Candidatus Microthrix parvicella Bio17-1: one gene and its partner. Each later gene encodes a partner of the first gene's protein in a complex. Links are inferred from orthologs where the notes say so. Each region holds a gene or a part of one and is shown in the gene's direction. Other genes may lie near its edges. The genes, in order: tig and rpsG.

Region 1 (15,343 bases):
GAACTCTGCCGCTGAGGAGGTCTTTGCCTCGACGACGGCCAGGGGTGTGTGCCCGCTGGGCTGCATCGAACTCGGCCTGGCTCACAAGCGGCTCGTGCTTGCCCGGGAACCGCTCATCTCGCAGGCGGGTGAACCCGAGGTAAACCTTGTTCTCCAAGGCGTGGCGGACGGTCGAGTACTTGAGCCCGGTGCCCTGTTCGATCTGGGGGTAGGACTGGCCGCCTGCTCGAAGCTTGAAGGCTCGTCGGATCAGGTGGGCGTCGTCGTTGGGGACCAGGACCCGGTCCACAGTGTCGTAACCAGTCGGGGCCCGGTTGATCCAGAAGCCGGTACGAACAGCTTGTTCGTTCCCGAGGTGGATGTTTTCGGTGATCTTCTCCCGCTCGAGTTGGGCAAGGAGCCCGTGAAGCCCGGCGGTGAAGCGTCCCGAGGCCGATCCTGTTTCTAGGTCGCCCTCGTTGAGCGAGTGCACGTTGACGCAGTGCTGTTCGAACAGCCGTAGCAGTCGGCTGGTGTCGCCGCTGTCTCGGGAAAGCCGGTCCATGCGCCACACGATGAGATTCGTGACTTGGCCGGCCTCGATAAGACCGACGAGTTCCTGCATGGCAGGACGTTCGAGGTCTTTGCCGGATTGGCCCTCGTCAGACAGGAACTTGACCGGGCCGAGGTTCCTCTGGGCGGCGTACTCGGCGCAGCGTCGGCGTTGGGCGTCAGGGGAGTGTTCGACCTGGTCGTCGGTTGACACCCTTACGTACGCGACGGTCAGCATCGGGTTGAGTCTCCTCGTCGGCCCCAGCAGACAAGACCATACGGGTCATGACCGCAGCAAATACGATTGCCAGGCGTTGGTAGTCGGGCTTGGTCATAGCTGTCGCCGCTTGTCGGCGACTCGCTGGTCGAACCACACCCCGGTTTGTTCGGCGTAAGCGTCGAGGTAGGGACGGATTGCTTCGAGGGTGTCGTCGACGTCGTTGGTGCCCAGCGGAACAGCGGCGCCGGTCAGATAACCAACGAGGCCAGGCAGAAGCCGTCGCATCGTTCCAGCGTTTTCACCGGCCCGAATCCGTTCAGCGGGTAGCGCCGCACCGGCCAACGTCGCTTGCTGGACGGCGGTCCACCGGGGATCGACCGGCCAGCGGGCACGGGTGGCGTCATCGGCTGGCACCCGAAGCGAAAGCCATCGGCCGGTGGCGTAGACCCAGAGCGGCCCGACCTGGTCGAATGCGTCCTCAGGAATCGTGACGCCGAACTCTTTGAGGCCTTGCCGGGAGAACTCGAACTCGACCCGCAGGACCCGTTCACCACGCCGGTAGGCGCTGCCCCAGACGTCGAGCCACCAGTCGTCGCCCTTGGCTTCCATTTCGCGGGTCTTGTCGTACAGGCGGGCGTAGAGCGCTGCGCCCCGGGTGCCGAAGTTCAACCCCGACAAGTCCTCAGTGACCTCGTAAAGCGAGCGACGGTCAGAGTAGGTAACGAAGTTCGACCGCTCTTCGGCCTCGATCCACAGGCCCTGCCAGTCGGAATGCAGATCAAGGCGAGCAACTTGCAACCTCACGTCAATCCCGGCGTTGGCAAGGACACCACGAACCCAGGCAACCGTGCCCTCTGGGCCGAGCCCGTGAAGAGCGTGCGATGTCGGCTGGACCCGCACCGCCGGAAGTGCCTCGCTTGGCGTGAAACCAAACCGGGCCAACTCATGGGCCACGCAGTATCGGCACTTGCCCATCGCCGTGCCGATCACCCTCACGGGATAGCCGCCCAGCACGGAATCGACCGGAGCACCGGTCTCGACCGCTTCCGTCTTCAGCACGTCGAGCTCGTCGAGCAGCCCGACCGGGGCTGTTCCGATGCCGGAGAGGTAGAGCGCATCAATCCCCGAGCAAAGCTCTCGACGTTCTACTCCCGTCTTTGCGAGTATGGGTTGAGAAGGATGCGCTGTTGCGGGCACGACGACCACTCAGCTCTCGGAGTCAGTCGCCGGATTCGCCACCGTCTCAGCAGCGTTCCAGAACAACTTCGGATCGAGGCTCACACCAGCGAACTTTGCCTCGTCAGGGTGCACCCCGAACATCTTCCGGAACTTCGCAACCTTCCGCCAGATCGTGGAGGGGTGCATGCCAAGCGTTTCCTGCAAACCCTCGAACCCCCCGTACAGGTGCCAGGCGACGTAGAAGCCGAACATCTCAACTATCCACTTACGAGCAACCGCCTCGCCCAGAGGCAGAAAGACCGGGTCAGTCACCGGCCTCATCTTCGACTCGTACGAATCCCACGCACGACGAGCAATCCCCTTACCCTCGGGGGAGTCACTGGGTTCCGAACGGAAGTCAGCGGCCACGGTCGAACGACCCACTTGCGAACATGCGAGTAACACTCGCAGAGCTGCGAGCGAATGTCAACGCTGTGGTTCGCCAGGACGTCGGCTAATCTCGAATGCAGTTTGTGGGTGCTGTGTTACAGGAAGCGCACCCGACCGAAAGGTCGGCGTTACCGCAAGAAGGGCATTCCGTGGTTAACAACCCAGATAGATCAGGTCCGAAGCGTGATGTACCCCCAAATCAGGCGAGGGACGCCCCTGACGCTTTGACCGACGAGAACTCAGAAGCTAACTCGGACTTTGCTGGGGTTGATATCTGGGAGCGGATTGATCCATCACTTGCAGCTGTCATCGTTCCGGAAACTGACGAGGCCTCAGAACAAGGTGAGACGAAACCGCAATTGGGTTCGCCCTTAAATAAACCTACTAAACGCATGATGATGGCATGGACCGCCGTTGCGATCATCATATGGGTCTACGTCTTCCTTAAGGTATTTGTTTTCGACTTGGATAGATGGCTCGCAAGTTCGCTACTTGGCAACGACGCCATTGTGAATTATCGCCCTTTTATCATATTGGCTCTTGTGGCCTTGACCGTTCTGCTGGTCAGACGTTCATGGATGCCTCTAGCTTATGTGTTTTTCTTCCCTGTTATCGTCACCTGCGTCTATCTGCCGATGCTCATATACAAAAAAGGCACCATGCAGCTGCTGTTCGCTGCTGTTCATATCATAAGTTCAGCAGGCTACCGCTTTCGCTGGCGATTTGCCGCTGGGGCGACAACTATCCTCCTCGCCTCTGCAATATTTCTATCACAGAATCGGGCGGTTCTAGGATTCGCGGGTGTCTGGATGATGGCATTCTTGCTTGTCCTCTATTTTCGAGGCTTCCGTTCGGCCCTTAGCCCATCCCGTTTCGTGCGTCAGCAGCTAGAGTCCATCCAGTGGTTGGTCCGTTCCGAATTGACATGGAAAATGGTGGGCCTTGAAGACGAACTTAAGGCCCCCGGTATCGTTAAGTACAACGCTACACAGATTCAATCGATCACCACTAAGATCGGATTCGGATTGACTCTACACAGAGCGGTGTATGTCTGGGCCAAGAACCTTCAGCGGTACGGAAAGAGCGGCACGAGCGCCATGATTTCCACCCTGTACTTTGTAGCGCTATTTATTACGTCGTTCGTCCTACTCGGATTGACGAACATGGCGCTTTACGGTATCAATCCGTCGCAATTTGACGTCGCTGTTGCGCCCTCGCTGGTGAAGTGGTGGTTTTATTCTCTTTCCGCTCTAGCGCTGAGCGGAACTGAGGGCATCGCGCCAGCGGGAGACCTAGCCGTCGCCATCAGGATCTACGCGGGCATCCTGGGCCCCGTACTTTTGCTTACTTTGCTGGCGAATATACGGCTCGATCGCCGGAACGCAAGGCAGGATGAGGATCTCGACTCAGCGGTGGACGATCTGCGGCAACAGGGTGGTTTGGTTAGTGACCGGTTTCGCAAGGACTTTGGCGTTTCTCCGAGGGAGGCCGCAGCCAGGCTCGAACAGCTTGGATTGACCATCGGTCTGAGCTTGTTCGGTTCGGCTTTGCCAGAGAACTACGACGAGCTGGAGTGAGACCCGCTGGCTGGGTCGTGGAGCCGCCAACCCGTGTTGCGTCCGTTCGGTCCTCCGACACTGAAAAGTCCGCTACGGCGGCATGGGATCCGAGGCAGACGAGCCAGGATTTGTCATCACTTCGTCATCACCGCTGCATTGGTCGGGCCTCGATCGGCCTATCCGCCCTCGACAGGTGTGGTTGTCGTTGGGGCTGAACTTGGCGCAAGGTCGTCGGGCACGACCGGTACCTCGATGGAGCGGAAGAAGGCGTCATCAAGCCCGCAGGCCTCCGCACTTCGAAAGCGGTCCGTCAGCTGCAGACTGGGGTAACTCGTCTTTGCGGCCACTACCGAATCGAGAACCGCTGCGCAATCGCTCGGATTCCTCTGAAGCCCGGTGACCAGCACAGCGATCGATGCAAGTATGCCCACGAATAGCGGACCAAATACTTTGACCCCGCCGTACCGCCCAGACTGCTCTGGCACGTCCCGGCTGAGTAGCGCAGCAACAGCCAGTTGGTTGGCACGGGCAAGGTCCGTTGCTGATGTCGCGGAAAGGTCCGCCTCCTCTGCCGTTGGCGTAGCTGGTGCCTGGCGGTCTGAGCCCTCATCGACGGGGGATACCTCGTCCTCCCACTCGGTGGACACCCATTCAACTAACGCCTCAAGGTCCTCCAACGAAAGAAGGTCGAGCTGCTCGGACGTCAGCGATACCGGGTCAAGGTTGGTCTGATCGAAGCCGCCCTTCGGCTGACGCACTTTAGCGTTCTGGCGGTCGCGGGCGAATTGGACTGCCGATGATACGAGTCCCCAAGGTGCGGTCACCAGGAATAAGGCGGAGAGTACGTACGGGACTCCAACATCGATACTAAGCGGTGCTGCAAACATGGGGGAGGCGACCGATCTGTAGCGGCGTGAACCAGGTTGATCACGGAAACGCTTGGATCGTAGCTCTCGGGTGTTTGAGGCCCAATAGGGTGAGTCGCAAGGTGGGTGGGTTCTAGATACCCCAGGTGTGGAAGGTGTCAAGCAGCAGTCTGGGTTTGGGCTGGTTGGCGGTGTGCCCATGCGGTGTGTTCGTCGTAGGGGCTGCGTGTTCGGAGGCAGCCGTGGAGGTAGCCGACGAGCCGGTTGCCGAGCGCTCTGAGTGCTTGGTGGTGGAGGTCGCAAGCGGTTCGTCGTTGGTCGTAGAACTCGCGGCAACCGGGGCTGGTGTGCAGCGAGCAGAACGCCCATTGGTCGATCGCGTCGTAGAGGCGCCGGTTGCGGACATGTCGGGCAAGGACGGCGTGTTTCTTGCCTGAGGCGATGGTGAGCGGTGACGTGCCCGCGTAGTTCCTGCGAGACTTGGCGTTGTCGTAGTGGTCGGGGTCGTCCCCGAACTCTGCGAGCACCCGGGCGCCGAGCACAACACCGAGTCCTGGCAGGGAGAGGTAAATGTCGGCGTCCGGGTGTTCATCAAAATGGGTGGCCAGCTCCCGCTCGATGTCTGCGATGGCCCCGTTGAGCCCAGCAGTGACCTCAATCAGCGCTTTGGTGGTCGCAGCGAACGCGACCGCGACTGCTGGGGGCGCAGCAAGCTGAGGCGTACGCAACGCGGCATGGATCTCGGTGGCCCGCGCTTCAAGGTTCCGTTGCCGTCCACCGCGTTTGAGCGCGGAACGGAGCTGTGTAACCGACAACCGTCGGGCCTGGTCCGGGTGCGGCGCTTTGGTCAACACCGCGACAGCGTCACGATCGGCGAGGCTCTCGAACGCTTAAAGTGCGGCGGGGAAGAACTCGCGGAGGTCGTTGCGGAGACGGTTGGTGTGACGGGTCCGGTCCCAGATCAGGTTCTGGTGTGCCCGCGCCAGCACCTTCAGCCCGGCAGCCTGGTCGGTGTCACCGGCGACTGGCCGGTGGTTGTGCCGATCGGTGCGCACCAGATCCGCCAGCAGTTTGGCGTCGCCCGGGTCGGACTTCGCCCCGGCCACATTGTGGCGGCCTCGATAATGCGACACCGACAACGGGTTGATCGCGTACACCCGGTAGCCGGCGGCGATCAGCGCTTGGACCCACATGCCTCGCTCGGTTTCGATCCCGATGATCACGTCGCCAGGGTCGGTGGTGTGCTCGGCGATCAGGGCGTGGAGCCCGGCGATCCCCTCGAGTCCTTCAGGAAACTGTTTGGCGGCGAGCCTGTCGCCGGTGTCGTTCATCAGATGGACGTCATGATGGGTCTCGGCCCAGTCATCGCCCACAAAGATTGTCATCGTGTGCCTCCTTGGTTGGGTTTCAACAGGTGAGCGTGCGGGCTTCCCGAGCGGCGACCTAATGGATCAGTGCTCTGCGGCACGACACCCCATGAGCGCTTGATGGGCAACCCGAACCGACCAGCCGGGGCACGATCTAGAACTAGGAATCCCAAAGGGCTCCAGCGTCAGGAAGTGCTCACCGACTGGTAGCTCGAAACCAGGATCTCACGAACCCAGCGCCCCCATTAGCGGGTGCGGCGTAGCGGCTTGTCGTGCTGAACGCCTATTGAAGACCGCCGGTGCTGGTCCGGCAGCGGCCCCACCATGGGAGCCCTTGAACGGCCAACCTCGGCCAGTTTCTACCCGTGCTGTTGCACCCGTGTGCGGAGCCTCAAGGAACGCTGCGACATGCTCCGCTGCGCTCCCCGTGTCTCCGCTCTTCGCCCTTGACCCACCGCCCCCGAGCGCACCCTGTCGACACATGGTCGAGGCGCCGTTCCGGACGCCTCAACCGTCCGAAAGCCTCAGTACCGACAGGAGCCACCCAACATGGGCCGATCACTTGCGGACCTCGCAGCACTCGCCACCGATCCCGACCTGGACCCGTTCGAGCGCATGTGTCACGCCGCAACGCTCACCAACCGGGCGCACGCCGCCACCGTCACTCACGCCCATACGTGTGCCGCCCGGGGCGAGGAGACCTTGAAGGACCTGGGGAACGTTCTGGCCATGTCCGCCGAGGACGTCGGCCGCCTGGTCGGCTCGGACCACCTGCGCCTTGGTGGCGTTGGCTGAGCGTCGGCGGGCGCCCCGAGCGTGGCGCCGTCCCGGGCGGTGCTCGCTGCGCTGCGCTCCGCTCCGGGCGGCGCTCCCGTTCGGTGCTGCCGTCGTCGTTCAGACACCGACCTCCATCGCCCAGTTCGACCAGCTTGACCAGCCACGAACCTCCACGGGTGCCTTCATCCGGGCCTGGGTGAGCCTCGATATCCCACGCCCTATCCCACGGACCAGGCGCACGGAGCCCGACCCAAACGACCTTGGCCGACGGGATTGCCCTGTTTGCGGGACGCTTCCGACGCTGTAGGACCGAGTGGACGGCCTGAAGCTCACTTCTAATCCGACGGTTGCAGGTTCGAGTCCTGCCGGGGGCACTTCCAGGACGCTGTTTGGCACACCAGCGTCCTTCTCGGTAGCGACCGCCATGAGGGCCGGGCGTGAAAGCGTGACTTGCAAGCGCCAATTTGAGCTGCCCGCGGACGCCAGGCTCGGCGACGGAAGTCCGGGTCACCCAGCGTGGTGTGTGTCGGTTCCGGTGAGGATCACCTGATCGGCAGGCTGCGTTCGCTTGACGCGACCGAGCTGGCGCCTTACCCAGGCGATGACAGCGCTTGCATCCTCAGCAGAGAGGAATGCCAGGTATGCAACGCCAACCGTGGCGGGAAACAATCCCAGCCGCATCGCATACCCCAGCAAGGCGTGGAATCCGAGACCCAACACGATGCCCCACCGTCGGGTCTTTCGATTCACGAGCAGGATCGGCAGGGAAACCTCGATGACCAAGGTGCCCCAGGTCATCAGGTTGTGGGCGAGGGAGGAAGTGATGATGAAGTCGGGAATCCAGAAACGGCGCATCGATTGGAGGTAGAGGGCCCGAACGGTGGCGGTGCCCCCCAACCACGTGCTGCCTTCCATCTTGTCCATCACCGTGACCACGTACATGGCAACGATCTGGAGGCGGATCACCGCCAAACCCCAAGGCGGGCCCCAGGGTGGTTGTGCCACCCCAAGGCCGCTGAGCGGAGTGTTCAGCCCGGTTGCCGGAGCGATGAGCGCGTACAGCGCGAGGAACAAAAGGAGGAGCCGCAGAACATCGTCGCCCCCGTTGAGCATGAGTGGCGACGATGCCATGAGGCTGGTGACCGTCACGAAGGCGACCGGTGCTGCCAGGCGCACCGCCACCCCGACGATCAATGCCAGTCCGCCCAGCACGGCCAGGCCGAGCACCACACCCACCGCCACATCGCCGCTCCACCACCTGAAGATGGAGAGTTGGGCGGGGCGGGGCCCCTGCGACGGCACGATCGACGTCGGGCCGTAAAGATCGTTCAGGTCCGGCAACAGGATCATGGCCCAGAACACCACCAAGGTGCCGACGCCGCTGCGAAGCAGGATCCAACTGTCCAACCGTTGCGGTCGCAACAGAACGGAATTGAGCCTTCCCGCCGGCACCTCGACCAGACGCGAGAGCCAAGATCGGTGGGCTGCGGGGTTGCTCATTGGTCGGACTTCTTCGCTCGTCCGTCAGGGGAATCGTCGACCGGTGGGTTCTTGACCGCACCCGGGGCGTCGGGGTCGAGCACCACATAGGTGTCGGTTGACACCTCCAGCCGGGCAAACGGAAAGGTCCTCTCGGTCCCTCGGTCGTCGGGGTCGTCGGCCCGTCGTTCGATCCAACGACGGCGCAGTTCGATTCGCTGAGGGTCCCGGCCCCGTGATCGGAGTTGCCGCAACGACCATTGCAGTACCTCTGGCCAACGTTCAGCTCCGGACGTGGGGGTGACGCGCTCCCGAACCTTGCGCCAGCGTTCGGATCGCACCGTCGGCACCCACACTGGACCGGTTGGCAACGATTCCACGGTGATGGCGCCGTCGGCGTCGGTCACCACCACGTCCAACTGCACATCGGTGGTTGGAGGGTCAGGAGCAAACAGCGCCCAGTTCTGATTGAGGGACAGGGCGTCGCCGGTGTGGAAAACCCAAAGCGGAACGTGGCGCTTGATGGGGGAATCGGGGAGGGCGTAGATGACGATGAACAGCCCGGTGACCGCCACGACGGCCACGCCGAGGATCGAGCGGATCTTCGAAGCCGCGGATCGGACCTCACGTTCCGCCGGTTGGGGGTCGGTGTTCGTCTCCATCGGCTCGGGGCCGGTGGTCATCTCGATTGGTTCGGAGTCGGCGCCTGCCTCGTCAGTCTGGGCTGGATCGGACATTCGTCAACGCTACCGACAATTGTGAAGAGCCGTTCGATGACGGGCCGCCGGACATCCGCATCCAACCCTTGCTTCCGGCCTGTGGCGGCACCGGCAGGTCTTGGGTGGGAGCTAAAGACCGAGCGAGCGACCGATGATTTCCTTCATGATCTCGGTGGTGCCGCCGTAGATCGTGGTCACCCTGGCGTCTGCGTAGGCGCGTGCAATCGGATACTCGGTCATGTAGCCGTAGCCCCCGTGCAACTGGACACCCCGGTCGACCACGCGACCCTGCAACTCGGTGCACCACCATTTGGCCATGGCGGCCTCCTCGACGGTGAGGCTGCCCGCGTTGAGGGCGACGATGGCCTGGTCGACGAACGCCTGGGCGACCTCCACCTCGGTGTGGCACTCGGCCAGAACAAACCGGCTGTTTTGAAACGAGCCGATGCCCTGACCAAATGCCTGACGTTCCTTGGCGTACTCCAGCGTCCAACCCAACGCCGCTCGGGCCGTCGCAACGCCGGTGACGGCGATACTCAGCCGCTCCTGGGCCAGGTTGGAAACCAGGTAGCCGAACCCGCCACCCTCGTCGCCCAGGAGGTTGGCGACCGGCACCTCGACGTCGTTGAAGAAGAGCTCGGCGGTGTCCTGGGAGTGGAGGCCGATCTTGTCCAGGTTGCGGCCCCGGTCGAAGCCGGCCATGCCCGCCTCGACCACCATCAGTGAGATGCCGCGGTGGCGCTGGGTCGGATCGGTCTTCGCCGCCACGATCACCAAATCGGCGTTGATGCCGTTGGTGATGAAGGTCTTCGACCCCGACAGCACGTAGTGGTCGCCGTCGCGGATGGCGGTGGTGGTCATCGAGGCCAAGTCGGATCCGATGCCCGGCTCGGTCATTGCAACGGCGGTGATCAGCTCGCCTGAGGCGATACCCGGCAGCCAGCGGTTGCGTTGGTCTTCGTCGCAGTAGGTCAGGAAGTAGGGCGTGGTGATGTCGTTGTGCAGCGTGAGACCCAGGCCCGCCCCACCGATGCCGGCTGCGGCCAACTCTTCGGCCAGCACCACGTTGAAGCGAAAGTCGTCGCTGCCCCCGCCGCCAAGGCTTTGGGGTACGGCCATGCCCAAAAATCCGTGCGAACCGGCATCGGCGAACAGGCTGCGCGGTGCCAAACCGGCCGTCTCCCACTGCAGATAGTGCGGCACGACGTCGGCCGTGATCCAGTCGGCGACGCTGCGGCGAAACAACTCGTGGTCGTCGTCGAACAGGGTGCGTTCCATGGTGATCCTTGCTGGGGTCGTGGCCATGAGGGGCCGCTGAACGGAGGTTCCAAGCCGGGTTCCATGCCGGTTCGGGCCAAACCTAATGTGGGGATATGGAACTTCCCTCAGGCTTCACCGCCCACGTGGGCCACATCGGCATCCGCGACGACAGCACCGACTTTGCCATTGTTGCCGCCTCGGGTGTCACCACGGCCTCGGCCCGCTTCACCCGCAGCCGATTCGCAGGACCGTCGGTGGAGGTGTCCCGTCGATCGATGGCAGACGAACAGCTGCGGGCGGTGGTGGTCGTCTCCAAGAACGCAAACGTGGCCACCGGCCCGACAGGTCTGGCCGACGCCGAGGAGTTGGCCGAGCGGGTCGGTGACCTGGTGGGGGGCATGGCAACCGACGTGTTGGTCACCTCGACGGGGGTGATCGGACGGCCCTACCCGATGGACAGGGTGCGGGCGTACCTCGACGGCATCGCCGGAGCCGAATGGACCGACCGGTTTCCGGTCACCGATGCCACCGTTGTGGCGTCGGCGATGATGACCACCGACACGGTGCCCAAGGTGGCGGAGGCGCGGGTGGGGGAGTGCCGGGTGGTCGGGGTGGCAAAGGGCGTCGGCATGATCGAGCCCGACATGGCCACGATGCTGGCGTTCGTCTTCACGGACGCGGAATTGCCGGCGGCCGAGTTGGATCGGGTCTTCGGGAGCGTGGTCGATCGCACGTTCAACTCGCTGTCGGTGGACACCGATACCTCCACCTCCGACACTGCCGCTGTGCTGGCCTCGGGTCTGGCAGGCCCAGTGGACACTGCCGCGTTCGCGGCAGGTCTCGAGGACGTGTGCGTCAGCCTCACCCGCCAGTTGGCGAGCGATGGCGAGGGGGCCGAGACGCTGATCGTTGTCCGAGTGGAGGGCGCACGGGATGATGATCAGGCTCGGCGAGCAGCCAAATCGGTGGTGAACTCACCTTTGGTGAAAACGGCGGTGCACGGCGCCGATCCCAATTGGGGTCGGGTGGCGATGGCCATCGGCAAACTGTCCGATGACGTCGATATCGATCAACAGGCCGTTTCGATTCGTTTCGGCAACGACGAGGTGTACCCCGGAGTGCCCGACGAGGCCGGCCTGGAATCGTTGGCCGAGTACATGCGTGGCGACGAGGTTCACATTGGCGTGGACCTCGGCATCGCCGATGGGGCCTGGACGGTCTATGGATGCGACCTGACCGACGGCTACGTCCGCATCAACGCCGACTACACCACATGACCTTGGCTCTCCCCATATCCTCGACGCCACCCGTTGCTGGAGGCCCCATGACCGTTCCACGTATTGATCTGCCCGCCGATCTCGCCGCGGCAGGCGCCGACGGCGTGGGTCGGTCGCTGTTGCGGGACGCGCTGGATGCGCCCAGCGTGGTGCCTGGGCTGGTGGCCACCGCCGGGATGGCCAACCGCTGGGCCGTGGTCCGGGTCACCAAGGTGGACGATGCCGGACAGGTGCACTTCATTCAACTGGAGGCGGACGACCCGGCGGCGCAGGCAGTGCTCGCAGACGCTCGGGCGGCCGCCGACCCTCTTTGAGCTTCGGCTGCGAGGAACCGGCCTGACAGCTTGAACTTTCCGAGACGAAAGAGAGCGGGTGACGAGAATCGAACTCGCATAACCAGTTTGGAAGACTGGGACTCTAGCCATTGAGCTACACCCGCGGGTGGCGCCGATTGTAGCCCCCCGGACGCGACAACGGCCCACCGAGAAGGGTCCCGATGGGCCGTCACGTCGTGCGCAACCGTCGCTGCGCCTGCGCCTCAGTCCTGGTTGGCCTTCTGGCGTGCCTCGGATGCCTCGGCCTTGGCGTCGGCCTTGCGGGCCTCGGTCTGTGCCTCGGCGGCCTCGCGCTGAGCCTCAGCCTTGTCCTGCTGGGCCTGGCCTTCGTCTTTGAGGTCGTCGTTGCCGACCAGCGAGCCGACGGCTTCCTTGGCCCGACCCTTTACGTCCTCGACGACGCCCTCGACGCCCTTCTTGGCTGCGGAATCGTTGTGATCTGCCATGTTGTGAACTCCTCGTTCGGTGGGGGAGCAGCTGCTGTACCCGCACTCGTGAGCTCTAAACATTTCTGGCTGAGAAGTTTTCGTCGGGACGGGGAGATTTGAACTCCCGACCCCCTGCTCCCAAAGCAGGTGCGCTACCAGGCTGCGCCACGTCCCGTGGTCGACGTCGTCGACGGCCCATGACACTATCGGCTCCGCCGTTGGCGCCCCTCACAGGGGTGGCGGCTCCGGCGCGTCTGGACCGGCCACACTTGGTGAGATGGGCGACGTGCTGGTGATGCTGGGGGTGCTGTTGGTGGCCGCAACGCCGTTGGCCTTGTCGGTGTTTGCGCTGTTGGATGCTGCTCGTCGTCCGGCCTGGGCATGGTCGTTGGCCGAGCGGCCGCAGGCCATGTGGATGGGGATGATCCTGGTGGGGACCTTCCTTTCGATCCTCGGGATCGGGCTCTCGCTGTACTACCTGACACGGGTTCGTCCGGCCGTCGCTGCGGCCGAAAACGGCAAGATCTCGTCGCCCCGTTCGGTGACCCCCCGTGTTGACCCCTAGGATGCCCGACCGATGAAGTCTGTTGTAGAGCCTCTTGAAGGCAACAAGGTCAAGGTCCGGATCGAACTCGACGACGCGGAGTTCACCACCGCGCTCGACGAAGCATGGGGAACCATCGCCAAAGAGGCGAGCCTCCCCGGCTTCCGAAAGGGCAAAGTGCCCAAGCAGGTGGTGAAGAGTCGCGTCGATGCGTCCTTCGCACGAGGCGAGGCGATTCAGACCGCCGTACCCCGCGCCTATGAGGATGCGATTCGCGAACACGAGATCGATGCGATCGATCAGCCTGACATCGAACTCGATGAGGGTGCCGAGGAAGGCCCGGTGATCTTCACCGCCACGGTGGAGGTACGGCCCGAGTTGACCCTGGAGGGCTACGGCAGCCTCGAGGTCACCGTGGCAAACCCGCATCCGGCTGACGACGAGGTCGCCGACCAGATCGACAAACTGCGCACCCAGTTCGGTGGACTGGTGGACGTCGAGCGGGCGGTGGGCCAGGACGACTACGTCACGATCAACCTGGTGGCGAGCCGTGACGGCGAGGAGATCGCCGGCATGACCGCCGAGAACTACCTGTACCAGGTGGGTTCCGGCGGCGTCGTACCCGAACTCGACACCAACCTGGTTGGTTTGGAGCAGGGTGAGAGTTCCACCTTCGAGGCCGCTGACCCCACAGCCGCCCCCTCCGAGGCGGATGAGGACGACGCGGACGACAGCCAGGCCACCATCACCCTCGAGGTGGAGGTGCTGGGGATCCAGGAGCGCGAGCTTCCCGAGCTGACCGACGAGTGGGTCGCGGATGCCACCGAGTTCGAAACCGTCGCAGAACTGCGCGACGACATCGTGGACCGCATGAGCGGCCAGGCACGCGATCGGGCCCAGTCTCAGGTTCGTAACGAACTGGCCACCGCTCTGGTGGAGTTGGTCACCGACGAGGTTCCGGAGGCCCTGGTGCAGGCGGCCGCCCAGGAACAGCTGGAGTCGATGGCTCGTATGTTGAGCCAGTCGGGCATTGAGCTTGGCCAGTACCTGCAGATGACCGGTCAGCAGCCCGACGAGTTCCGCGCCCAACTCACCGAGGAAGGTGCGCGGCAGGCCAAGGTGGACCTGGCATTGCGTGCTGTGGCAGCCGACCAGAACCTGGCCCCGTCCGACGAGGAACTGGACGAGGAGCTGGCGCACCTGGCGGTGCACGCTGAGGTGGAGCTTGAGACCGCCCGTACCAACCTGGCCGACAACGGTCAGATGCCGGCGCTGCGCGCCGACATCGCCAAGCGCAAGGCAATGGATTGGCTCATCGACACCGCGTCGATCACGGACGCCTCCGGTGCCCCGGTCGACCCGGAACTGCTGAAGATCGATCCGCACGATCACGGGCATGACGAGCATTCTGAGGAAGATGAGCCGGGCGACGGGGCAAATGAGGGCGACGCGGCCGACACTGGTCAGCCCACCGGTGCAGACGTCGTCGAAGACGACGCTGAGATCGACCCCGAAGATGAGGCCTGAGATGACCTACCTGCCCCCGACTGCAAGCGTTCACCAGGCCGGATCCGGGTTGGCCTCGCTGCAGGTCACCAATTACATGGTGCCCAACGTCATCGAGCAGACCTCGCGGGGTGAGCGCTACAGCGACCTGTACTCCAGGTTGCTGCGGGAGAACATCATCTTCCTGTCGACGCCGATCGACGACACGGTGGCCAACCTGGTGTGCGCCCAGCTGTTGTTCCTCGAGGGCGAGGATCCCGACAAGGAGATCAACCTCTACATCAACTCACCCGGCGGTGACATCAACGCGCTGTTCGCCATCTACGACACGATGCAGTTCATCCGTCCCGAGATCAACACGATCTGCCTGGGTCAGGCTGCCTCGGCCGCAGCGGTGCTGCTGGCCGCCGGCACGAAGGGCAAGCGCATGGCGCTGCCCCACGCCCGTGTCCTGATCCATCAGCCCCATGGTCAGTCGGGTTACGCCCAGGCGTCCGATATCGAGATCGCCGCCAAGGAGATCCTTCGCATGAAGGTCGCCCTGGAGGAGGTGCTGGCCCATCACACCGGTCAGGACCTGGAGAAGATCGCCAGGGACACCGAGCGTGACTTCATCATGACCGCCGAGGAGGCCTTGGCCTACGGCGTGATCGACGAGATCATCACCGCACGTTCCGGCGAGCGGACCGACGGCCCCATCGCGCCTGCGAAGTAGCCGGCCGGCGCCGGTGTAGGAGCACAAAAGGCTCCTGCTCGGCGTCCTGTTGTCCTACACTGTGGGCGGAACAGCTGCTGAGCGAAGGTCCCCGAGGTCGGGCTCCGAAGCGCCTACGCTGGGTAGCCGATCGTGTGAGTGACGAGGGAGAA
Region 2 (15,171 bases), on another replicon or contig:
TGCGGCTGAGCGCCAAGTCGTCACGATCCTCCGCAAGCCCAAGCGGCACTCTGGGGGTGCCGGTTCCATCGGGACGTCTCGACGTCGCCAAACGCCGGGCCATCACGGCGGTCGTTGAGGCGGGTCTGGTCACCGAACTTCGGGTGACACCCCGCCAGGACCTGCTGCTGTGTGGAGTGACCGAGCGAGACCGGGTTGAGACGCTGTTGCGCCAGAACGGTCTGCGAACGGCGAGTGAGCAGTCAGCAGTCCGCAATCTGGCCATTGCCTGCCCCGCCCTTCCTACCTGTGGCCAGGCGCTTGGGGAGTCCGAGCGTGTCCTGCCCGATCTGGTTGATGCGCTGGAGAAGGTGCTGGCCGACACCGGCAACACCGGGCTGCCGCTTCGGGTGAACATGACCGGATGCCCCAATGGATGTGCCCGGCCATACTCGGCCGAACTGGGGGTCGTGGGTCGCAGTAAGCGGACCTACGACGTGTACGTCGGAGGGGGCAGCGGCCGCTTGGCGGTGCTGCTGCGCGCTGACGTGGCCCTTGCCGACGTGCCCGAACTGGTTCGACCGGTGCTGGAGCGATTCGCCGTTTCGGCCGAGGATCAGGTGTCCTTTGGCGATTGGGCCGCTTCGGTCGGGGTGGTCGCAATGCAGCCCTGGCTGCCGGAACCTTCCGTCCATCGTCGATCCACGGCCCGAGCCAGGGTGAGCACGTGAGCGCGCTGAACCCTGGCCACGGTGTTACCGGCGCCGGCGCCGGCGCCGGTGCCGGGGACGCGGCCGGTATCGAGGGCGGGGCCGGATGCGGGCAGGCGGCCCCGGTGGGTCGGGTGGCGTTGGTGGGTGCCGGCCCCGGGGACCCCGGCCTGCTGACGCTGAGAGCGGCTCGGCTGCTGGCCGAGGCCGACGTGGTGGTGCACGACGCCCTGGTGGGAGCGGGGGTGATGGCGTTGATCCCGACGGGCACCGAACGCATCGACGTGGGCAAGCGCCCGGGACGCGCCACGCCACAGGAACTGATCTCGACCACGTTGGTTCACCTGGCCCGCCAGGGGCTGATGGTGGTCCGGTTGAAAGGAGGCGACCCGTTCGTGTTCGGCCGGGGCGGCGAGGAGGCGCTCGAGCTTCAGCGGGCGGGCATCGAGGTGGAGGTCGTACCCGGCATTTCGTCGTCGGTGGCGGCGCCGGCAGCGGCGGGCATACCCGTGACCCATCGTGGCGTGTCGCCGAGCTACACCGTGGTGACCGGTCATCGACGTCCCGGCGAGACGCCGGTGGACTGGCGGGCGATGGCCAAGGTCGGCGGCACCATCGCCATCCTGATGGGGGTGGCCAACCGAGCGGAGATCGCGGCCGAGCTTCAGGCCGGTGGGCTTGCCGGCGACACGCCGGTGGCGGCGGTTCACGCAGCGACCACCCTCCGGCAGGAGGTGGTGCGGTGCCGCCTGGATGAACTGGGGTGTGCGGCGGTGCGGTCGCCGGCGGTGATCGTGGTCGGTGCGGTGGCCGCCCTCGACATCATCGGAGCAGATGCCGTCGGGGTCACCCCTGGGCGTAGCGGTCACTCGGCCAACTGACCCGTCGAGGGTCCGCACGAACACTGGGATACGATCGCTGACCCGTGCATCAGGTTGGAGCGGATTTGTGGTTGGTCGAGGGCGCGAATGATCGGGCGGCTCTCCGAACGCCTTGATGGCGTTGCTGAGCGATCCCTGCCCTTTCTGGTGGGATTCCTGGTCCTGTTGCCGTTCGCGATCGCTGCGATTCGCATCCTCTCCTGGGACAGCGGAAGCCCCCTGGGTGATTGGGCGGCGCTGGACCTGGACGTGAGGTCCGGGCCGGCGTTCTTGGGGAGCTATTCGCAGTATGGATTCCGCCACCCGGGGCCACTCTTTATTTGGTGGATGAGTTGGCCACGCTTGATAGCGAGCGGTAGCGCGGCGTACCTCGTTGGTATGACGGCTCTGGCGGCTGTCGCCGCCTGCCTGGGAGTGTGGATCGCTTGGAGGGCCTGGGGGAGACGGGTTGGTTTCGCCGTCGCGATGAGTTTCGTTCTACTCGCCCCGCTGACTGGATGGAGCTACGTCACCTCCCCGTGGAATCCGATGGTGGGACTCCTGGGTCTGCCGCTGCTGGTTGTCGTCGCCGCCGCTGCGTGGGATCGAGATGTCGTGTCGTCGGTGGCCGCCGTGGCAGTGGCCTCATTTCTGATCCAAGCACACGTCGGCAACGTCGGGACCTGCATGGCGATTCTGACCGTGCTGGCTCTGGGCCAGTTGCGAACCGATGCTCGGTCTGACCTGCGGAAGGCCTGGGGTGCTGCTGCCGGCACTGCGCTGCTTCTGTGGCTGGTGCCGGGGGTTCAGCAACTCGTCTCAGGGCGTTCCGGCAACGTCTGGAAGATCATGCGGTTCAGTCGCAACGGCCCAATTCCGAAGACGGGGTTCGGCGATGCGATACAGGCCGGAATGCGAGCTTTTCGACCACGTCCGGCCTGGCTGGGTGCGACCAACGTCTACGAGGGTGTGGCGGATCATGGTCGTCCGTTGTGGCTCCTGGCCCCGCTTGGGGTCGGCATGGTGCTGTTGTGGGACCGCTACGCGGGGGGGACATCCACGGGGGAAGGCGGAGGGGCCCTCGGGGTCGAAGGGAACGGCCGTATCGGCGAACGGGTGGCGAGACGCCTGCTTGGAATCGCCATCGTCGGGTGGCTCGGCGCCGTGGTGATGCTGGGCCAGGGGCGGGGACCGGTTCGCGCGTACTACACGGTCCACCTCGAGAGCCTGGCGGCAGTGATCGTCGCTTCGTCCGTGTCGTACCTGGCACTCCGTGGCTTGAGGCTCTCGCGGGGTCGAGGCGGCGACTGGGCTGTCGGATTCCACCCGTGGAACCTCGGCAGGCTGGTCCCGGTCGTCGCCCTCGCCGGAGTTGTTGTTTTTGCGTCGATGAGGACCGGTTCGCTCGAACCACAAGGTGAAAGGTCCGACTCCTTTTCCCGGCCGGTCGAGGTCATCAAGGATTCCGCGGAGACTGCACTGGGCCCTCGAGGCCGGGTCGTCGTTTCGCAGTCGTCGCCCGGTGGGGTCTCGAACGAGGAGTTCTCGTTCGCCATGGGCTTTGTCGCTGCACTTAACCGATCGGGAGTGGACGTTTCGGTCGGGCTCGAGGTCGATCCGACGTCGGGTGACCCCACGATCCAGGGGTTGCAGTTGGCTGTGCCCGAATCGCTCTGGGTGGACGCTCCCGGATCGGGCGACCTCGCTGTCGTGCTCTTTTCAGGGGAGAAGCGCGAGGTCCCGAAGCAATGGCGCGTCGTTTCAAGCCTTCCCAACGGAACACTGGTGACCGTACGCACCGAGTGATCTCTCGGTTTCGGGTCCTACGGAACCACGAGACCCCACTGCGAGGTGAGCGTCATGGCTGCCAAACCAAGAGCCGAGACCGAGACGGCGGCCGCGTAGGCCCAACGACGATCCAGCCAGGCGCACAGCCCGATAATGAGAGGCGTGGTCACCATGCCGTAGCGCCCCAGCGAGTCGATGTTGTTGGCTGAGAGGGCCACCAACAGCGTGACGACACCGAAGGCCCGCAAGGAGGTTGGCATGGGCAGACGCCACATGCCGATCGCTCCGACCACCAGCACGACGACGAACAGCAGGTTCACTCCGTCGGACAGGTTGCCGCCAAGGATCTCGCCGGGTAGCTGAGCCACCGCCCGAACAGGGTCGAGAAAACCGCCGCGGATCTGACGTTGGACGGTGAGGGGGAGTCCCCAATCGCCGGAGGCGATGCCCACCCAGGCGAAGACTCCTGCCAGTCCGACTACCGGAGCAGCGACGGCCGACAGCATGGCTGCGCGGCTCCGTGATGTGCCGTTGGGCCATGCTCGCCAGAGTTCGATTACCACTGGGACAACCAGCAGAACGCCGGTCGGTCGAACCACCGAGGCCAAGAGCGAAAGTGCCGCCACCCACTCCCAGCGCTGGTCCAGCAGGGCCAGCAGGGTGGCGGCCACCAGCGTAAGCGCGAGGCCCTCGCTGTAGGGCAGGACCAAGGCCATTGCGGCTGGAAAGAGGCCGGTGAGGATCATCACCCGCAGCGCCAATGACTCATCGCCGGTGACCCGCTTCGTGAGCTCACCGGCGAGGGCTATGCCTGCGAGGGCGGTCAGCCAGGTGACTGCAAACAATGCGAGGAGCGAGCCGAAGATGTGCGAGAGCGGTTCAGCGGCAAGCGGGTAGCCCGGGAAAAACCTGTAGCTTTCGGGAGCGATGTGCCCCCACCCCAGGGTGAGCATTCGCTCGTACCAGAGTGCATCCCAAGCTCTCCAACGCAGGTCCGGCCCGAGGGGTATCGCGGATGGAACGAGTTTGGCCAGGCTGGGCGAAACCATGACGCTGGTGAGCACGATCAGGCGCCCGCCCGCCCATGCGCCAACAACGGTCAACCACCAACGGCCGGGAACGTGGGCTCGCCGACCGCTGACCTGAGTCCCCGACGTTTCGGGAGCGCCCGCAGTTGGTTGCTGGTCGGGTCCACTCATGGATCGAGACGCACCAGGCTCATGTTTTCGAAGGCGTCCTGGCCGGTGCTGGACAACAGGGTTTCGGTGCGATGACCTTCGGACAAGGCCGCCAAGAACGCAGGACACGCCTCGCGGTGGGTGTCGTAGGTGTCGGAGTATCCCAGCACCACCGGACGACCGTCGGCGAGTGTCCAGACGTTGTCCGCCACCTCGGCGGGATCGGCGGCCTTCACCCGTTGGGCGTAGTCCACCCAGTCGATGAACCTCGGGTCGGAGTCGAGGTCGGGGTAGGACACCAGCTGTTGGCCATCGGGCAGTTCGCGTCCCAACGCCACCGACAACTGGTCCGGGCAGGTCACCACCAACGCGTCGGGGGCCTTGGCTTCGATGACCTGGGCCGCCGTGCCGGAGATGGAGCGGGGTACGTTGATCGACAGGGCGATACCGGCGAGCGAGCCCGCCAGCACGACGGCACCCAGCACTCCTCGAAGTCGGGGCGGGCAGGCGGCCAAGCCCCAGCCGATGAGCACGACGACCAGCGGGTAGATCACTGCGGCGTAGCGGCTGACGAACGTGGCGCCGCTCGCCATGGCAGCGGTGGCGCCGATCAGCAGGGTGCCGAGTGCCAGCGCCAAGGCCCACATGGCCTGCCGCCGCGCTGGTGCTGCCAGGACCAGCCCCCACCGGTCGTCACCGCGGGTACGCCCGACGAGGGCCACCACGATGAGGAAGACGAGCACGTAGGTCATCAGCTGGGGCTCGGCCGACGGTTGACCCGCAAAGTCGATCAAGGTGATGACCACTGCGGTGGTAGGTCGTTCCACCGCACCCCACGGCGTGCCGGTGCGCTCGGCCTGGAACAGCAGGGTGGGCACCCACGGAAGAAAGCTCAGGCCGGCCAACCCGAGGGCACCTCCGGTGAGGAGCAGTTCCCGGTTGGCGTTGGGTAGGGCCCGGTTCAGCCACCGACGCAACACGGTCGCAGCACCAACGGCGGCCAGCAACCACATCGCCCAGTAGTGGGTCCACAGCAAGACGCTCGCAATCACGGCGAGGGCGGCGGCGTCCGGCCATCGTGGTTCCGACCAGAGCCGACCGAGGAACCACCAACCGGCCAACACCAGCACCATGACCAGCACGTACATGCGTGTCTCGGTGCTGTAGCGGACTCCGTAGGGCAGGATCGCCCACACGGCCACGGCCCACAGCGCTGCCCGGGTTCCGCCCGCCCGGCGCGCCACCAGCCAGGTCAGGGGAAAACCGGCCAACGAGATGATGATCGAGAGGGCACGCACCGCGAAGGTGGAGGTGCCCATCGTGCCGGTCCAAACGTGCAACAGGGCGTAGTACAGGGGCGGGTGGCCATCCTGTTTGAGGTAGGCCTGCAGCTCGCCGAAGGGAACCCGGGCGATGTTGACCGAGAGGGCCTCGTCCAACCACAGCGGGCCACGCGGCCAGAAGCGCAGCGCAAGGCCGAGGATGATCGCGGCGCCGGCGACGGCCGGCTCCCAACGAGACAGCTCGGTCACGGGGCTGTGCTTGTTGGTGGACGGTTCGCCCGATGTCCGGACGTCGGCGCTGGCTTCGTTCATGGTCGCAGGTCCTCCGTGAGGTCTTCGTCACGGCCCGAGGCGGCCAGGCCGGTCCAGGAGCGCACCGACTTCGCCAGGCGCAGGCCTTTCAGGGCGGTGCGCCTGGGCGCGCTGTGGGTCCAAGGGGTGATCAGGCCGTCCGGGACTCGCAGGTCGACCATCGACCGTTCCAGCTCGTGCCAGCGGCGGGCCTTTTCGAAAGCGGTGGCCGCCGCGGCGCCAGGATCGCTCGGCGCAGCCTGCGGGAGCCCTTCGAAGAGTCCGCCCGGGCGATAGTGCTCGGGGTAGAAGTTCTCAAAGTCGTAACGGGGTGCCCGATAGTCGCGGCTCCACTCCCAGGGAAATTGGGGCCAGCACAGGGTGTGATGCGGTTCGGCGTCGTGATAATCCGCGGGATGCACATGTCGGCCCCAGTTCAGCGGGAGGGACCATTCGTCCACCTGCCAGCCCATCGGGCTTCCGGCCTCGGCCGTGGCCGCGGACAACCGGCCCCATGCGTCGAACGCCTCAATCCAGTGATCGCGAACCATCATCTGTGGCAGGTGCGAGCCATACCCCAGGTGGGGGCAATCCCACTGGGCCAGCGCCAACCAGGTGTTCAGCTGGGTGCCGTCGTAACTGGTGTTGAGGCGGCGCCAACGGGCCAGGTCGTGGCTGACGTAGTTGCGGAGCCTGCCCGATCGCTGCCAGAAGTCGGGTGGGATGGCACCCAGCGGGCGGTAGTCGTCGTCGGAGAGCAGAAACTTCTCGGCCACCGGACCGCGGCGGATGGCCAGGTCGCGGAGCATGGTGTTGCGGCCGCCATGGTCGGCCGCCTTCGCGCTCCGACGTTCCGCCACCGAGAGCAACTCGGACTCGATCAGATCGGTGACCCCGCTGAGCCCGGTGGCGGTGGGCGTGATGACGAGCACGTCCAACGCTTCGCTCACTGCGTGACGAAGCGCTTCAACCGTGACCGCCAGCACGTCGGGCCGGTTCGAGAGATAGATGACCTGCACGTCAGGACGGCTTTTCGGAGGTTGGAGTCATCGAGGTCGTGCCGAGAAACGCGTACAAACCAACCTCGCTTGTGAATGAGAGGGAATGGAGGTGAACCAGCCGGGTGGGGACGGCGATGTTACCGGGTGAGGAGGTCGGCCAGTTCGTCGCGGGCATCCTCCCAGGTTGGCAGCGTGAGCGCTGCCGCGCGGGCCTCCTCCCGTCGTCGAGCCAGATAGTGAGGATCGTCGAGATGGCGAACCAGCGCCTCCGCCCAGGTGGCGGGGTCGTCGCCGGGCAATCGGAGGGGGGCGTCATCGCCCACCTCCGCCAGTGCTCCGCCGTTGGTGGTGACCACGGGGGTGCCGAGCGCCAGAGCTTCAAGCACCGGCAGGCCAAAGCCCTCCGTGTGGCTGGGCATGGCTGCCACAGTGGCCAGTCGCAGCATGTTTCGCATGGCGGGATCGTCGGAGTGGGCAAACCAGAACAGTTGCCGATTGAGCAATGGGTGGGTCTCGATGCGTTTGACGAGTGTGCCGGTGTTCCACCCGATCCGACCCACCAACACCAGACCCAACCCGGGGGAGCGCGTTGACCAGCGGTCGAAGGCGTCCAACAGCAGGGCATGGTTCTTGCGGGGTTCCAGGGTGGCGACGCAGATCACGTAGCCGTCCAACGGCAGCCCCTCCAGCTCGGGTGGGAGGCGCGATGGTGAGGCTGCCGCGGGGGAGGCCGCCCCTGGGGACGCCACCTCTACGGCTTGCCATTCGCCGCTGAGGTGCACCACGCCTGCCACCTCAGGGTCGGTCACGCCCAGCGAACGACGACGGTCGAGGGCGCGTCGGAGCGTCCAGTCCGAATTCCCCACGATGAGCTGGTCCGAGCGCAGATGCGCGTCGGCCCATGGCGGAAACAGCGCCCGGGTGCCCCGGTCGGACCAATCCGGGTGTTCAATCGGGAACAGGTCGTGAAACAGGGTGGCCGTGCGGACGCCGCGGTCGATGAGGTCGGGGAGCAGATCGGTGCGAATCAGCGGGTTGTGCCAGGCGGCGTCAAGGTCCAGAAAGGTGCCGGAATCGATCTGTGTCGAACGGTCACGATGCTCGGCGTAGGGGTGCTCGCCCTGACGTTTGGCCTGAGCGGCCGCGTTGAGTCGTCGAATGGCAGGATGGTCCGCCGCCCGTCTGGCCGCCGGCCGCACCCGCTGCGGCAGCCGGTCGACCCTGCGCGTGGGCGGCGGGGCCGCAGCGGCAAATCGCTCCTGTTCGGCGGCGTTGAGCTGTAGGAAGGCGCCGCACGGTTCGCACCAGCGAACAAGGCGTAGTTCGAGGCGCTCGTCGCCTGCGGCCAGTGGGGCAAGCAGGTTTTTGGCGGCCCGCTGCACTCCGGTGGTGCCGGTTCCCTGCACGGTGTTGGTGACGTCGGCCCACACGATGGGCCTCATCGTTGGGCCTCAGCCGCGCGGTCGGCAGTGGGAGCGCCTGGCCCGGTGCTCGCTGTCCGGGCCAGAGCGAGCGCCACTTCGGCGGCGCGTCGGCCAAGGAGCCCCCAGTCCAAGTGCGATTCGGCGTAGGCGCGTGCCGCTCGAGCGCGTTGGGTGACCCGTGGATCAACCGCGATGGCGTCGAGCGCCTCACCCAGCCCATCGGTTGGTGCCAGCAGGACGAAACGGCGGGGATCCTCGATGCCGCGGGCCCCCACAGTGGAGGAGATCACCGGGACCCCGGCGGCGAAGTAGTCGACGAGTTTCAGGTTCGAGCCCGATCCTTCGTCGATCGGGTTGAGCGCCACGTCCGCCCCCGCCAGAAATTCGGCCAGTTGGTCGTCATCGACGCGCCCCAGGGTGGCAACGTGCCTGGGTAGCCGCCCACTGAGCATGTCGGAATGACGGCCGATCAGGGCCACCGCCAGATCGTCTCGATGCCTGACAGCGTCGATGATGTGCCGGGCGGCGGCCACGTTGGGGGGGTGGCCCGACCCGACGAAGACCGCCAGCCGCTTTCGGTCTCCCAGACCCAGTTTGGCGAGCAGGCGGATGCGGTTGGCCTCCCGTTCCGCACCCTCGGCGAAAGGGGTCCCCGCGACCGTTGCGCCATTCTCAATCAGCGTGAGCCGGTCGGGCTCCACGCCATCGAGGCTGACAAACAGCTCGGCATCCTCCGAGGTGGTCGTCAGGATCTCCGAGGCAAGGGCCACGGCCACCCGTTCGGTCTCGGCGGCGGCACGTGCGAGCCACCGGCCTCCTCGGGTAGCGCCCAACAGGGCGCCCTTGAGCGTGGATTCGTGGTTGTGGGCGTCATAGATCACCGGTAGTCCCTCGGGAGCGAGGGCTGACAACGCAGTGGCCAGATAGGGCTGTACCAGCACCGCCAGGGATGCGTTGGGGAGGTCGCGGCCTGCGGCCTCGGCAAATGCCGGCGTGGCGGACCACAGCAGTGAGGCGGCAACGTCGGTGATGGCGTGGGTCGTGGACACCAGTCGCATGCGATGTTCCGCAGCGCTCTGGCGAGGGGAGATCAGCACCGTCTCCTCGTCCATCCCGGGCGTCACCCGTCGAGTCCCGGCGAGGTCCGGGTCGGTGGTCAGCGACAGCACCTTCACCCGGGCGCCGGCCTCCGCCACGCCGGACAACAGGTGGAATGCCCGCAGTTCCCCTCCTTGACGGTGGGGCCACACCGGGTAGGAGCTGAGGGCCACGACCAACGGTTGGCTCCGGTCCCGGCGTCCTGGCGGCTGCGGGGGGTCGAGGAGGGCGCGCACTGCGGTTTCCCAGCTCAGCTTTGCTGCGCCGTGTCGCGCCGACTCGCCCAGGGATCGGGCCGCGCCGTCGGTGGCGGCGACCACATCGAGTGCCTCGGCCAGGTCCTTTGCCGTAGGCGGTACGACGACGCCGTTGGGCGGCTTGGTCAACGATCCGGTCCCCATTGCTGTACCCGAAGATGATGTGGTCAACAGTTCCAGCGCGCCCCCGGCGTCGCTGGTTGCCACCAACCCCCGACCTGCGGTGAGCGCCTCCAACGCCACCAGGCCGTAGTCCTCGCGGTCGGCGGTAAAGCACACCACATCGGCCCAGCGGTAGGCGTCGACCAGTTCCTCGTCGGTCGCGGCTCCGGTCAGCTCGCAGCGGTCGTCGCCGTCGCACAGCTCGGAAAGTCGGTCGGCGTCCGGGCCTGAGCCCACCACCCGCAACTGCGCGGGCCGCTTCATGGCCCGTATGGCTCCGATGGTTAGATCGTGTCGTTTGGCCTGCTCCAGGCGGCCGACGCTGAGCACCTTCAACGGATCGGACGTTCGTCGCTCGGGCAGGGCGACCGTGCTGAGCGTTTTCGCCCACCGGGTGTCCAGCGGGGGGTGAACCACCTGCGGCGTCACCCCGGCTGGAAACCAGTTCGGGCGCTGGGCCACAGCTTCTGAGATGGCGGCGTGTGAGCGAACCCTCGTGGCTGCGAGCAGCCCGTGATCGAGACGTTGCACCAGCATCCGTGCCAACGGTGATGGGATTGCCAGGTCGGGGTGTTCGGCCCCGAGTCGTTCGGCGGCGCGCCCGATGAGGTTGGTGGCCTCGTCGATGATCGGTCCTGCGGCCGCACCGTTGCTCAACCGTCCGGGCAGTTCAAGCGCCGCCTGCAGGTCCGGGTCCAGGGGTCTGGGGAGCCGGTCCGGTAGCCCGGCCGGATAGCGGTCGTACAGCCCACGGAGCGGGTGCAGCATCCAGACCCGATGGTTGGGATGATCGATCGCCCACGCCGGGTACTTGCCGGTGACGACCTGATCGAAGTGTGAGAGATCCCATTCGGCAAAGGCTGCATAACCCTTCAACAATTGGGTGAGCGTTCGCTCCCTGATCGGCGCCTTCAAAAGTTCGACGGACACCCCCTGTCGGCGAAGTTCTGCCGTCAAGCCGTTCCAGAGTCGCTCGGCCCCTCCCTCGCGAAATGGAACAGGGCTGGGGGCCACCAAGGCAATCTTGCTCATGAACGAGGCCATTCGTCTGGCTTCAATTGATTGAACATGGTGGACAATTGAGTGGTGGGGGACTTACACTGATCGACGGGTGATTGACCGGCGGGTCGGGCGTCAGCCGAGAGTGACCGAGGAGCGATGCGTGCTGATTGAAGATGGGATATCTCTTTCGGTGCCGTGGCAAATCCAACGCACTCCCGTACCGTGTGGTCCAAGTAGGCCTCAATGGAGCCTGCCTGGTGTCGTGCCTCGATTCGTGCCGCCGCTCGACGAAGTCCTCGAAGGGCGCCAGCCCACCCGGACTTCCCGGTGGTGGCTTGATGACGGAAGCGTTTCAGTGCATTCATGCAGTCTGAATCCTACGGGCCACAGCCTTCCCAATCGACCACTCCGGTCGTCCCGGGCACCTCACCCACTCCAAAACACATCACAACAACAATTCAGGGGAGTTCAACCATGACTCAGGCAACCGAGGCGCCCACCACCGGACGTGCAGCAAACCGGGTACGCAAGCGCCAGGAGTACATCGACACCGCCATCCGCATCGTCTTGAACGGGGGGTTGGAAGCGCTCACCATGCAGGCGCTGGCCCGTGAGATGGGCGCAGCGGTTGGCACGGCGTATACGTACTTCGCGTCCAAGTCGGCCCTGGTGGCCGAGTTGCAGGTTTTGGCCATCGGTCGTTTGACCACCACCTTCAACGATGCCGCCCCCCGCTGGCAGGCCGAGATGGGCCGTCTCGACGCCAAGGGAAAGGCCGAGGCTGGACTGACGCTGCTGGTTGAATTTGCCGTTCGGGTGCCCAAGGCACTTCGGGACGACTTCTTTCTCCAGCAGTTGTTGCTGACCGATGGCGGTCGTTCGATCATGGCTGAGGATCAGGCCACCGTGTTGGAGGCCGCCGACTCGTGGATGAAGATCATCGATGAGCGGCTCAGTGAGGCTGTCGACGCCGGCGTGCTCGACAAGGCCAACAAGGCGCAGCGGGCCTCGAAGTTTGCTGCCACGTTGAACGGTGCATCCTTGTTCAACAACCTGCCCGAGGGCACGGTCAAGGATCTCGACGGGTTTACCCGCTCGCTGATGGTCGACCTTCTCTCGGCGTGGGGTGGCGACGCCAAGCGGCTCACCCGCAGTGCTGCCAAGGCGGCGGCAGCGGCCGATAAATCCAAGTTGGCGGCCCCGGCGCTGGCCTAACTCGGCGCCGTCAATCGGGCGGTGGCACGCCCGAGGGCGGGTTTCGCCTCCAGAAGACAGCACAGGGGGCCCGGCTTTTGTGAGCGGGTCCCCTTGTTGTCCCGGCCGGTACTTTGCCCATGCGAGTCGCTCCCCGTTAGAGTTGTCCGCTGTTCTGCGTGCCGTTGCGTGCTCGGTCCCTTTGGGCCGACTGCTCCTTGATCGGTGCGTCCCGTGAGGGGCGGACTGCCGTAGCCCACCCGCTCCCGAACTGCCGCCTCGTGCGAACAGTCGCCCCCATCTCCATCGACCCAGAAACCCAGAAGAGGTCCTCAGTGCCCACCATTCAACAGTTGGTCCGAAATGGCCGTACCTCCAAGCGCAACAAGAACTCCACTCCTGCGCTGAAGGGCGCACCACAGCGCCGCGGCGTCTGCACCCGCGTGTACACGGTCACCCCGAAGAAGCCGAACTCCGCCCTGCGTAAGGTGGCTCGCGTCCGCTTGTCGTCCGGCATGGAGGTCACCGCCTACATCCCGGGTGAGGGTCACAACCTTCAGGAGCACAGCATCGTTCTGGTGCGAGGTGGACGGGTCCGCGACCTGCCCGGCGTTCGCTACAAGATCATCCGAGGCACCCTGGACACCGCCGGCGTGCGCGATCGCCGCCAGGCCCGAAGCCGCTACGGCGCCAAGAAGGAGAGCTGAGATGCCTCGCAAGGGTCCGGCCACTCGCCGCGAACTGTCCCCAGATCCAATTTACGATTCGGTGCTCGTCACCCAGTTCGTCAACAAGGTGCTTCGCCAGGGCAAGCGTTCCTTGGCCGAGCGGGTCGTGTACGACGCACTCACCTTGATCGAGGAGCGCACCGGCGCCGAGCCCATCGCAACGCTGAAGCGGGCGATTGAAAACGTAAAGCCGGCGCTCGAGGTTCGCAGCCGCCGTGTCGGTGGTGCCACCTATCAGGTGCCGGTCGAGGTCAGCCCCCGTCGGTCAAACACGTTGGCCATTCGTTGGCTGGTGGGTTACGCCCGTCAGCGACGTGAGCGCTCGATGGCCGATCGCCTGGCCAATGAACTGCTGGATGCATCCAACGGCATCGGGGCGTCGGTGAAGCGCCGCGACGACCTGCACAAGATGGCCGAGTCCAACAAGGCCTTCGCCCACTACCGCTGGTAGGCCCTTTCCGGCCGGTTACAGCAACCACTTCGTCGGCGGCTCGGGCACCTGCCCGGGCCTCGCCGTCTCTCCCCGCTCCCTACCTTCCCCACACGTCGACGCACGAACCGAGTGAGATCATGTCGAACCTTCCCCTCGAACGAACCCGCAACATCGGCATCATGGCCCACATCGATGCCGGCAAGACCACCACAACCGAGCGGATCCTCTTCTACACCGGCAAGAGCTACAAGATCGGTGAAGTGCACGACGGCGCCGCCACGATGGACTGGATGGTCCAGGAGCAGGAGCGCGGCATCACCATCACGTCGGCGGCCACGACGGCGCACTGGACCGACACGGTCAACGGCGTTGAGCATCGGGTGCAGATCATCGATACTCCTGGCCACGTCGACTTCACCGTCGAGGTGGAGCGTTCGTTGCGAGTGCTCGACGGCGCGGTCGCAGTGTTCGACGGGGTCGCCGGGGTGGAGCCCCAGACCGAGACCGTGTGGCGCCAGGCCGACAAGTACCACGTGCCGCGCATGTGCTTCATCAACAAGATGGACCGCACCGGCGCTGACTTCTTCGGCGCGTTGGCATCAATCAAGGATCGCCTCAACGCCAAGGTGGCCGTCATCCAGCTGCCCATCGGTGCGGAGGCCGAGTACGCGGGCATCGTCGACCTGGTCACCATGAAGGCCTGGGTCTGGGACGGCGAAGAACTTGGGGCCGCCTGGACGGTGACCGACATTCCCGAGAACCTCGTCGAGCAAGCCGACGAGTACCGCCAGGAACTGATCGACGTCTTGTCGGAATCCGACGAGACGGTGATGGAGAAGTTCATCAACGAGGAGGAGCTGACCCCCGAGGAGATTCGCTCCGCCCTTCGCTATGCCACCCTGCATCACGGGGTCGTGCCCGTGCTCAACGGCACTGCCTTCAAGAACAAGGGTGTGCAGCCGCTGCTCGACGCGGTGTGCTTCTACATGCCAAGCCCGCTGGACCTGCCCCCGGTGGACGGCACCGACCGCAAGGGCGAGCCCACCAGCCGCGCCCCGAAAGAGGACGAGCCCTTCAGCGCACTGGCGTTCAAGATCATGACCGCCGATCACGTCGGCAAGCTGACCTACTTCCGGGTGTACTCCGGCAAGCTCACCAAGGGCGACCAGGTGCTGAACACGCGCAGTGGCAACAAGGAACGCATGGGTCGCCTCCTTGAGATGCACGCCAAGGAGCAGATCGAGCAGGATTGGGTGGGCGCAGGCGACATCGTGGCCGCCATCGGTTTGAAGGACACCCGCACCGGCGACTCGCTGTGCGACCCGTCAGCGTTCATCCAACTCGAGTCACTCGAGTTCCCCGACCCGGTGATTCACGTCGCCGTGGAGCCCAAGACCAAGGCCGACCAGGACAAGATGTCCAAGGCGCTGGTCTCGCTGGCGGAAGAGGATCCCACCTTCCAGGTGCGCACTGACGAGGAGACGGCCGAGACGATCATCGCCGGAATGGGCGAACTGCACCTTGAGGTCATCGTCGACCGCATGCTCCGTGAGTTCCACGTGGACGCCACGGTGGGCAAGCCGCAGGTGGCCTACCGGGAGACGTTGACCCAGGAGGTCATCAAGCACACCTACCTGCACAAGAAGCAGACCGGTGGCTCTGGCCAGTACGCCAAGATCGTCATCAACGTGATCCCCACGGGTCCCGGCGGCGGTTTCAGTTTCGACGACAACATCACGGGCGGGCGCATCCCCAAGGAGTACATCCCGTCGGTCGGTCACGG

Evidence for each region.
Region 2: the proteins of tig (region 1) and rpsG are in contact, whole or in part, in a crystal structure (PDB 3GTY), measured with the Thermotoga maritima proteins. The link is inferred for Candidatus Microthrix parvicella Bio17-1 from one-to-one orthologs. Residues at the interface, in WP_004081061.1 of Thermotoga maritima: Glu122, Val124, Val129, Leu130, Tyr133, Glu188, Gly259, Ile262, Tyr263, Glu266, Ser270, Glu273, Gln274, Glu277, Arg308, Gln311, Ile312, Ser315, Tyr316, Glu325, Arg329, Arg336, Leu363, Phe366, Trp367, Arg373, Leu377, Arg381, Leu384, Glu387; in WP_004081843.1 of Thermotoga maritima: Lys34, Lys52, Lys55, Glu59, Arg62, Gln63, Glu66, Asn67, Lys69, Val71, Arg95, Ala109, Lys110, Lys111, Gly112, Arg113, Pro114, Glu117, Glu121, Ile124, Ala125, Tyr127, Asn128, Asn129, Thr130, Gly131, Lys135, Asp139, Arg142, Met143.

What each region holds. Positions count from the first base shown.
Region 1 is NZ_AMPG01000001.1:499,491-514,833, reverse strand. The notes cover bases 12,367-15,250. They hold tig (trigger factor), read left to right. Parts: upstream 12,367-13,003; coding sequence 13,004-14,497; downstream 14,498-15,250. Other genes in these bases: MPARV_RS0102405 (ATP-dependent Clp protease proteolytic subunit), read left to right, coding at 14,499-15,191; MPARV_RS0102415 (DUF2516 family protein), read left to right, coding at 12,704-12,991; mbp1 (microaggregate-binding protein 1), read right to left, coding at 12,367-12,444. Also shown: MPARV_RS0102490 (recombinase family protein), read right to left, coding at 1-769; MPARV_RS22050 (hypothetical protein), read right to left, coding at 863-1,948; MPARV_RS0102480 (hypothetical protein), read right to left, coding at 1,958-2,338; MPARV_RS0102475 (hypothetical protein), read left to right, coding at 2,584-3,936; MPARV_RS0102470 (hypothetical protein), read right to left, coding at 4,095-4,676; MPARV_RS22045 (hypothetical protein), read left to right, coding at 6,701-6,946; MPARV_RS0102455 (HTTM domain-containing protein), read right to left, coding at 7,436-8,428; MPARV_RS0102450 (hypothetical protein), read right to left, coding at 8,425-9,144; MPARV_RS0102445 (acyl-CoA dehydrogenase family protein), read right to left, coding at 9,256-10,404; bifunctional glutamate N-acetyltransferase/amino-acid acetyltransferase ArgJ, read left to right, coding at 10,500-11,663; MPARV_RS0102435 (hypothetical protein), read left to right, coding at 11,711-11,977; more of mbp1, read right to left, coding at 12,202-12,366. UniProt on the Bacillus subtilis protein: Involved in protein export. Acts as a chaperone by maintaining the newly synthesized protein in an open conformation. Functions as a peptidyl-prolyl cis-trans isomerase.
Region 2 is NZ_AMPG01000011.1:530-15,700, reverse strand. Bases 11,959-14,670 are described here. They hold rpsG (30S ribosomal protein S7), read left to right. Parts: upstream 11,959-12,935; coding sequence 12,936-13,406; downstream 13,407-14,670. Other genes in these bases: fusA (elongation factor G), read left to right, coding at 13,526-14,670; rpsL (30S ribosomal protein S12), read left to right, coding at 12,563-12,934; MPARV_RS0120190 (TetR/AcrR family transcriptional regulator), read left to right, coding at 11,959-12,248. Also shown: MPARV_RS0120230 (assimilatory sulfite reductase (NADPH) hemoprotein subunit), read left to right, coding at 1-710; cobA (uroporphyrinogen-III C-methyltransferase), read left to right, coding at 707-1,570; MPARV_RS0120220 (hypothetical protein), read left to right, coding at 2,036-3,355; MPARV_RS0120215 (hypothetical protein), read right to left, coding at 3,373-4,536; MPARV_RS0120210 (glycosyltransferase family 39 protein), read right to left, coding at 4,533-6,110; MPARV_RS23305 (hypothetical protein), read right to left, coding at 6,107-7,108; MPARV_RS0120200 (glycosyltransferase family 4 protein), read right to left, coding at 7,228-8,532; MPARV_RS0120195 (glycosyltransferase family 4 protein), read right to left, coding at 8,529-11,063; more of MPARV_RS0120190, read left to right, coding at 11,508-11,958; more of fusA, read left to right, coding at 14,671-15,171.